Regions from separate parts of the Methylophilus luteus genome, predicted to be linked through region 4. Evidence: predicted binding sites of a transcription regulator. Region 4 holds the regulator's gene; each other region holds the start of a gene.
The links. Region 4 encodes sigma-54, which starts transcription at its own class of promoters, with help from an activator protein. Its sites were predicted from a motif close to TGGCACNNTTCCTGCT; they were not measured.

Region 1: a site for sigma-54 is predicted at 1,138-1,153, ahead of glnA (type I glutamate--ammonia ligase). Genes of this name have one in related genera too.
Region 2: a site for sigma-54 is predicted at 1,274-1,289, ahead of ACFQ1Z_RS13675 (TorF family putative porin). Genes of this name have one in related genera too.
Region 3: a site for sigma-54 is predicted at 1,376-1,391, ahead of ACFQ1Z_RS00680 (CmpA/NrtA family ABC transporter substrate-binding protein). Genes of this name have one in related genera too.

Annotation. Positions count from the first base shown of each region.
Region 1 covers NZ_JBHTKB010000003.1:8,974-11,179, forward strand. The annotation lists gene aroE (shikimate dehydrogenase) at 1-480, opposite strand, end outside; gene ACFQ1Z_RS12425 (rhodanese-like domain-containing protein) at 509-958, opposite strand; gene glnA (type I glutamate--ammonia ligase) at 1,305-2,206, shown strand, end outside.
Region 2 covers NZ_JBHTKB010000003.1:286,746-288,951, forward strand. The annotation lists gene ACFQ1Z_RS13665 (YifB family Mg chelatase-like AAA ATPase) at 1-798, opposite strand, end outside; gene ACFQ1Z_RS13670 (accessory factor UbiK family protein) at 837-1,136, opposite strand; gene ACFQ1Z_RS13675 (TorF family putative porin) at 1,361-2,206, shown strand, end outside.
Region 3 covers NZ_JBHTKB010000001.1:154,264-156,469, forward strand. The annotation lists gene ACFQ1Z_RS00680 (CmpA/NrtA family ABC transporter substrate-binding protein) at 1-1,179, opposite strand, end outside; gene ACFQ1Z_RS00685 (nitrate- and nitrite sensing domain-containing protein) at 1,516-2,206, opposite strand, start outside.
Region 4 covers NZ_JBHTKB010000002.1:978-3,183, forward strand. The annotation lists gene ACFQ1Z_RS09500 (RNA polymerase factor sigma-54) at 486-2,036, opposite strand; gene lptB (LPS export ABC transporter ATP-binding protein) at 2,043-2,206, opposite strand, start outside.

The DNA.
Region 1 (2,206 bases), on a different contig from region 4:
CGCTTGTGCTTTGTCCAGGCTGCGATTTGCCACCGTCAGCACCGCGGGCTGTTGGGCCAATAGCGGCAATATCACGCCTTGTGCGGCACCGCCTGCGCCCAGCAATAATACTTTCTGGCCATCAATGGTGCGCTGCCAGTGCTTGAGGATATCATTGACCAGACCGCAGCCATCGGTGTTATCGCCGCTGATATGCCCGCCCTGAAAACTCAAGGTATTGACTGCACCAGCGGCAGTTGCGCGCTCTGAAAGCGTCTGGCTGACCTCAAATGCTTCAAATTTGAATGGCACGGTCACATTCACTCCCCGGTAGCCCTCTAGCTGCAACTGTTTAATCGTTGCGGCAAAGCCATCCAGCGGTGCCAGCAGCTTTTCGTAGGTCATTGTTTTGCCAAACTGCCGGGCAAATGCCTGATGTATCAAAGGCGATTTGCTGTGTTCGATTGGATGCCCAATCACTGCGAATTTTTCAGTGGTCATGTGCGGCTGTCAGTTGGCGAGTTGCCAGTTAATTAGTCCACGGCAATCCGGCGTGTTTCCAGCCGTTGATCAGCGTGCGCTGCTTGTGCTCGTTGGCGTCGCCTTCAAAGCCTTGCAGCATATTGTAAGCTTTGCCGTAGCCTAGCTGTTGTGCCAGCAGGGCAGCATTGTGGCTGCGGCCACCGGTACGGCACATGAACACGATGGTGCTCTGTTTATCGACCTGCGCTTGTAACTGCGCGGCAAAATCAGGGTTAGCCACCATGCCCGGGTAAAAGGCCCATTCGATATGTGTCGCTAGCGGCACCCGACCCACCAGTTCCAGTTCTGCACGCGAGCGTACATCCACCAGTACCACGGACTGACCTTCATTCACCAGTTGATAGGTTTCTTCTGGCGTGAGCGCTCCGGCGTAGGGCAGGTTATTTTGCGTGCCGCGTGCCTGGGCACTGCCTAAAATATTTTCTACATTACTCAATATGACACCTTTAGTATTGATCAGACTTGATAAAGTAGCGAGTATACCTTTGAATGCTAAGGCTAGCGTGAATGCACTATTTTTGTGCCTTATTTGTTGCAATGCACACAAATGGTGCTATCCGTTTTTACTATTTTATGCAGGTTACCTGTAAACCACGTAAAATGCATATTTTTGGGTGGCATGCTTCCTGCTAATATTACACTCTGAGATTTAGCGGGATTGAGTGTGAACCATAATCCCGAATCATTATTTGTATTTGCCCACGTTCCGGGACATCCGCAACATGTCCCGTTTTTTGTGTGTGCAACTTAAAATTTAGACCTTGCTCATTGAGGAGAATGTAATGTCCGTTGCAAACGTAATGAAATTGGTTGCCGAAAATGACATCAAATTTGTCGATTTCCGTTTTACCGACACCAGAGGTAAAGAGCAGCACGTGACTGTGCCAGTTTCTCACTTCGACGAAGATAAATTTACCGAAGGTCATGCATTTGACGGTTCCTCCATCGCAGGCTGGAAAGGCATTCAGGCATCTGACATGCAACTGATGCCTGATGCAAACACTGCTTTCATAGACCCGTTTTTTGACGAGCCGACACTGGTGCTGACTTGTGATGTGGTTGACCCTACCGATGGTAAAGGTTATGACCGCGACCCGCGCAGCCTGGCTAAACGTGCAGAAGCCTACCTGAAATCCAGCGGCCTGGGCGACACTGCCTACTTTGGCCCAGAGCCAGAGTTCTTCATTTTTGACAGCGTGCAATGGGATGCCACCATGGGTGGTAGTTTCGTTAAGATCAACTCCGAAGAAGCTGCCTGGTCATCAGGTGAAAAATTCGAAGGCGGCAATACCGGCCACCGTCCAGGCGTTAAAGGCGGTTATTTCCCGGTACCTCCAGTCGATTCATTGCACGACATCCGTTCTGCCATGGTATTGACCCTGGAAGAGCTGGGCGTGCCTGTTGAAGTGCACCACCATGAAGTGGCGACTGCTGGCCAATGTGAGATCGGTACCAAATTTGCAACCTTGACACAACGTGCTGACTGGACGCAGATCCTTAAGTACGTAGTGCACAACACTGCACATGCTTACGGCAAAACTGCAACGTTTATGCCTAAGCCTATGTTTGGCGATAACGGTTCTGGCATGCACGTACACCAATCAGTATGGAAAGATGGCAAGAACCTGTTTGCAGGTAACGGCTATGCTGGCCTGAGCGATTTCGCCCTTTACTACATCGGCGG
Region 2 (2,206 bases), on a different contig from region 4:
ACGCAGTTTCCAGCTGGTCGCAGGAAACTGGCTGTTCAACGACAATATCGCAGCACTCTCCAGCGCCTCCTGCGTGGACATGGCGGGCAATATGCTGGTAAAGCGATGCGCCAGCATACTTTTGCCGGTGCCGGGCGGGCCGCTCATCAATACACTGTGCTGTCCGGCGGCTGCCAGTTCCAGCGCGCGCTTGGCACGCAGCTGGCCTTTCACTTCGCGGTAATCTGCCAGCATGGGTGTTTCACTGTGGGTCTGCGCTGCTTGCTGCGGCAACGCCTGTTTGCCGGACAAATGCGCGCACACGGCAAGCAGGCTATCCGCTGCATAAATAGTCGCACCTTCGACCAGGCTGGCCTCGTATGCACTCTCTTGGGGCAGAATCGCGGCGCGGATATTGAGGCTGTCCTGGCGCAGCTGGTAAGTCATGGCCAGCGCGCCGCGTATAGGCCGTAGGGCGCCGGTGAGCGCCAGTTCACCGGCAATCACATAACTGGCTAAATGTTTTTTTGGCAGCTGGCCGGAAGCAGCCAGTATGCCCAGCGCGATCGGCAGATCATAGCGGCCACCTTCTTTGGGCAGGTCGGCAGGGGCAAGGTTGACAGTGATACGCCTGGCGGGGAATTCGAATTGCGCGGTTAGGATAGCGGCGCGCACGCGGTCTTTGCTCTCTTTGACCTCGGTTTCAGGCAAACCGACGATGGTAAAGCTGGGCAGGCCATTGGCGAGATGTACCTCTACCACGACTTCAGGTGCTTGCATGCCGCTCAGGGCGCGACTGTATAAAACGGCCAGACTCATGTTGCACTCCTGCTTAACGGAATGCTAACAATTGTAAATTATTTTTTACTTTCTGTTGCTTGTGCTTGTGTTTGTGCCTGTTCCAGGGCGCTGATCTTTTGTTCCAGGTCACGTAATTGTTGCTGGGTGCGGGCCAGCAAAGCCGACTGTATATCAAATTCCTCACGCGAAACAAGTTCCATTTTGGTGAGCACGCCCTGAATTAGTGCGTGAATATTAGCTTCAAGCTCTGAAATTGGGCTTGATTCTATTAATTGTTTGATTTTAAAAGATAATTCTTTGATTCTCTCGTTTGAAAACAGCATGGCACAGTGCTCCTTTTTGTTGGATTCTAGCATGTCTGGCCGCTGAATAGCCAGGTTTTAACCGCCATTTATTTGTATAAATCAATAAAAATCAATCACTTAAATAAGTATTGGTAGTTATATTTTAAAATAAATAATGTAACTATATGATTTTAAACAATTATATAGATTGGCACATGCTTTGCTTAGTCGTCAATGTTGTTTCATTCTCGTTTACAACAATTCGATCAAGACTTTTATAGAGAGAGGACTCATAGATGCGTCAATCTATTTTACTTACAGCAGTATTAGGCACCTTGTCACTGGCACAAGTTTCTTATGCAGCTGAAGCTGAAGAAAAAGCGCCAGCGGCTGTAGAAGCTAAATCGCCTTGGGCAGCGACAGCCAACATCGGCTTCGTGTCTGATTACTACGCGCGCGGTATTTCACAAAACTGGCACAAACCTTCTGTACAAGGTGGCCTGGACATTACGCACGACAGCGGCTTTTATGTCGGTGCCTGGGGTTCTAACGTCACACCTAACACTTTTCCTGATGCAACGGCTGAAGTCGATGTGTACGGTGGTTATAATGGTGCCGTACCTGGCGTCGAAGGTTTAGGCTACAGTGTCGGTTTGATCGGTTACCTGTATCCAGGTGGCTCATGGAAAAAATACAGAGGTTCTGCTTCTGTTGGACCAGATGGTGCAAACACAGTGTTAACACCACGTGGTGGCCGCTGGGATACCGCTGAAGTCAACTTTGGCCTGGCTTATGGCTGGGTAAGCGCCAAGTTGTCTGTGACCCTGACTGACTGGTTCGGTGCCGAGCGCGCGACCGGCTGGGATGGCAGCACCAAAGGCAGTACCTATTTTGAAGTGAACGCGAACTATCCATTGCCATGGTGGGACCTGACACTGGTTGGTCACGTTGGTCAATTGAATGTAAATGGTAAACTGGATACAACATTCTCCAGTGACGGCGGCACAAACTTGCCAAGCTCAAGTTTCTCAGGCGCTTCCAGCCCTGACTACACTGACTACAAGATCGGTTTGAGCAAAGCATTCAAGATCGGTGCTTCTGAAGGCTGGAACGGCGGTATCTACTACGTAGGCGCCAGCAAT
Region 3 (2,206 bases), on a different contig from region 4:
TTCGGTATAGATGTCTATGCGGTTGACCTTTTTGGCCACGGCCAGGTAGTCGGGGTCAGACTTGAGCAGGCCCCAGCGTTTATGCTGAGTCAGGAACCACATGCCGTCTGACAGGTAAGGGAAATTGACCTTGCCGTCGTTGAAGAATTTCATGTAGTTGGGGTCCTCCCATTTTTTGCCTATGCCATTGTCGTAGTGGCCGAGGAAGCGGCCTTCTATCACTTCTTCCGGCGCATTGACATAAGCCTTGCCGGCGATCAGTTTGGCCACTTCAGGGCGGTTCTTGGTCGCGTCTATATAGCGGCAGGCCTCGAGTATGGCTTTGGTCAGTGCCAGCGCGGTATTCGGGTTTTTCGCAATAAAGTCGGCGCTGGTGCCCAGCACTTTTTCCGGGTGGTCGGTCCAGATATCCTGGCTGGTGGCTACCGTATAGCCTATCTTGTCGTAAATGGCGCGTGCGTTCCAGGGTTCGCCTACACAGTAGCCGTCCATATTGCCTATACGCATATTGGCCACCATCTGTGGCGGAGGCACCACTATGGTTTTCACATCTTTGACCGGGTTGATACCGTAATTGGCCAGCCAGTAATACAGCCACATGGCATGGGTGCCGGTAGGGAAAGTCTGGGCAAAGGTGAAGTCGCGGTTCTCGTTATCCAGCAGGCGTTTCAGGGTGCCGCCACTAGTGACGCCTTTTTCTTTCAACTGGTTGGCGAGTGTGATGCCCTGGCCGTTATGGTTGAGGGTCATCAGGATATTCATGTCTTTTTGCTGGCCGCCTATGCCCAGCTGTACGCCATAGATCAGGCCGTACAGCACATGGGCGGCATGCAGCTCGCCGTTGACCAGTTTATCGCGTACGCCGGCCCAGGAGGCTTCCTTGGACGGCACGATCTTGATGCCGTATTTTTTATCGAAGCCCATTTGTGCGGCCACCACGATAGGGGCACAGTCGGTGAGCGGGATAAAACCGACTTTCACTTCGGTGATCTCGGGCGCATCTGAACCAGCCGCCCAGGCCTGGCTGCGGATGGCAGACGGCACCATATTCATCATGGCGGCAGCACCAAATGCGCCGGCCATGGTATGCATAAAGAAATGACGGCGCTGGCTATCCACTGATTCGGGCTGAGGTGGTGTTGCGGGTTGTACCAGATCTTTTTTATCTGAACTGCTCATGTCTGCTCCCTTGAAAAAATAAATGAATATGGAAAATGAAAAACAAAAAAGGCGTCCTGATGGCATTGCTTGCGCGATACCATCAGGACGCCTTTGTCCTGGAAATCCATTTATTAAACTTCACACCCGGTCATACATCATAGCCATTATCGCCGTTGACAATGGCACCCGTTTCCGTGGTGCTTAAGTGTCATATAGCAAGCGGTATGCCAACTGCAAAAATAGTGAAAAAAAGCGGGTTTCAGAAAGAAAAACCCGCTGCAAGGGCGGTGCAAGGCCATTTAGCGCGCCAGGCATCGCACTTATTCAGTGCGCATGCACCATCAAATAGAGCAATCAGGAAGGGAGTTTTTGCTGGGTGAGTATGTTTTCAGCGACGTCTATGATCTTGCGTTTTTGCTCCATGGCCAGGTTGCGCATGGTCTTGTAGGCTTCCATCTCATCTATGCCCAGCTTGCTCATGAGCAGGCCTTTGGCGCGTTCTATCTGCTTGCGTTCTGACAGCGCTTTGCGCGTATCCGACAACTCGCTTTCCATATCGGCGATCTGGCGTGATTGCTGTTGCAGCAAGCTGATCATGGAAGCCATAGGGTAGGCTTGGGCGCTGTCATGCGCCTGAAAACTCAGCGCACTTTCGACCGGGATAGACAGATTAAAAAAGGTGCCATCCAGCGTGCTGGCTGGCGTAGCCTTGGCACTGATGGCCTGCAGGTATTCCTGGGTATATTCCAGGTCATGCCTGGCTTTGTGGGTCAAAACTTCCAACATGTCATGCATCTTCTGGATCAGCACGCACTGCAGTTGCCAGATGCTGGTCTGTTTTTGCGTGCACAGGTCGAACCAGATATCGGCATCACTGGGTTTCAGCGGCTGGTGGTCTTTTGCGGTGGTGAGCCTGGCCCGCAGTTGCTGGTGCTGGCGGTAGGGGGCGGTAGCCTGCAGCTTATCCCAGGCAGTGCGTAACTCCTGATTGCCGAACTGGCAGAATAACTCTATATGGCGGTCTTGCTGGTCTATCAGTTCCAGC
Region 4 (2,206 bases):
ATGGCAATGGTTGCGCGGGAATAAATATGAAAAACCCCAGCTTCACTAAGGGCGTGTGTTTTTCCGGGCCCCTATCTGACGCGCCGAGTAGCGGAATCAAAATAAGGAGGAAGGGAGCGACTGTCTGAGCTCCGCAACAAGCCACAGTGTGTGTGGCTTGTCAGGGCGAGTTTCGCGACCGCTTATGCCTAAGTCCGGCAAAGCAACGGACGAAAGTCCTGAGGTGAGCAACGCAGGAAACAAGCGGATGCTAGGGTGCATTTCTTTTGGTTACGTTTTCTTTGTGCAAGCAAAGAAAAGTAACTCGCCTAGAGGCGAAAGAAAATGGTGAATCAGATCACTAAACCACCCAAAGAAATACCTAACTACAACTCCAGTAAGTGCATCACTCGCGCTGCACGGTCCGCACAGGTTGCGCTAGCCAAGTTGCGCACTCCTCAATGCCGAGGATAACACCGGCTATGCAGTGGCGTGATGCTGGGAAATTAAAGCGATTTGCGCAGATTAGCTGGCGGTATGCTCAATGACTCACGGTATTTGGCAATGGTACGCCGTGCCACCACTATGCCCTGTTGCGCCAGGGTATCGGTGATCTGGTTGTCAGAAAGCGGTTTTTTCTCGTTCTCTTCTGCCACCATTTGCTTGATCAGTGCGCGTATGGCGGTTGCCGAGCAGGAACCGCCAGCATCGGTAGCGACTGAGCTGCCAAAGAAGTATTTAAGCTCATAAACTCCGCGTGGAGTGAGCATGTACTTGTGGGTGGTGACGCGCGAAACAGTACTTTCATGCAGGTCTAACTCTTCGGCGATCTCACGCAGCACCAACGGTCGCATGGCGATATCGCCGTGCTCAAAGAAGTTACGCTGCCGGTCTACAATGGCTTGTGATACGCGCAATATGGTCGAGAAGCGTTGCTGGATATTCTTGATCATCCATTTGGCTTCCTGCATCTGGCTTTGCAGGTACTGGCCCGAGCTTTCACGGTTACGTTTGAGGATGTCGGCATACATCTGGTTGATGCGCAGTTTGGGGATCACGCCGTCGTTGAGGGTTGCTACCCAGATACCTTTGATCTTTTTCACCACCACATCGTGCTGGATAAAATGGTCATGGCTAAAGTTGGAGAACTCGCTGCCCGGCCGCGGGTTTTGCTGGCGTATCAGTTGCTGCGCGCCTTTGAGTGAGGCTTCATCGCAACTGAGCTGTTTGCGCAGCTTGATAAAATCTTTATTGGCCAGCAACGCCAGATGGTCTTTCACCAGCGCGATCGCAATTTTCAGGTAGGGCGTGCTGGCCGGCAGGGCCTGCAGTTGCAGCAACAGGCATTCGCGCAGGTCACGCGCACCTATGCCTATGGGGTCCAGGTTCTGGATCAGCTTGAGCGCTGTTTCCAGTTCCAGCAGGTCGACTTCTAGTTCCAGCGGCAGGTTGTCTACCACTTCCTGCAAGTCTTGCTCCAGGTAGCCGTCGTCATTGATGCTGTCCAGCAGCAGTTTGACCAGGCTCATGTCGCGGTGCGACAGGTGCGCCAGCTGTATCTGGTCTATCAGGTGCTCACGCAGGCTGATGCTGCTGGCGTCCTGGCGTGAAAAATCGCCGTCTTCATCGTCGGTATTGTTGCGGCCTGCCTCATCCCAGTTGCTGGTGCTGCCAAACTCGCCGTAATCGTCTTCAAACTCCGGCGGCGTGAATTCTTCATTCAGGTTGGGCAGTTCGCCTTCATTGCCGCTGAGGTCATCGCGCAACTCTTCGCGCAAGGTGTCGGCCGGCGAGGGGATATCCTGTTGGGTGGCGACATCAAATGAGCTGGCGTCTTCGACTTCTGCCTGTGCCGCTAACGGGGCGTCTGGCGTGTTGTCTTCAAACTCGCCTTCTTCATTATTGTCGGCCATCTCGAGCAAAGGGTTCTCCTGCAAGATGGCTTCCAGCTCCTGGCTCAGTTCCAGCGTCGACAGTTGCAACAGGCGGATAGACTGCTGCAGCTGCGGCGTCAGTGCCAGGTTTTGCGACATGCGTAATTGCAGGTTTTGCTTCATAAGGACTTACAGCCTAAAATTTTTGCCCAGATAGACTTCACGCACACCCTCATTCTGAATGATCTCATCGGGGGTGCCGGCCGCAAACACTGCGCCTTCGTTGACGATATAGGCGCGGTCACAGATATCCAGCGTTTCACGCACGTTGTGGTCTGTGATCAGGATGCCGA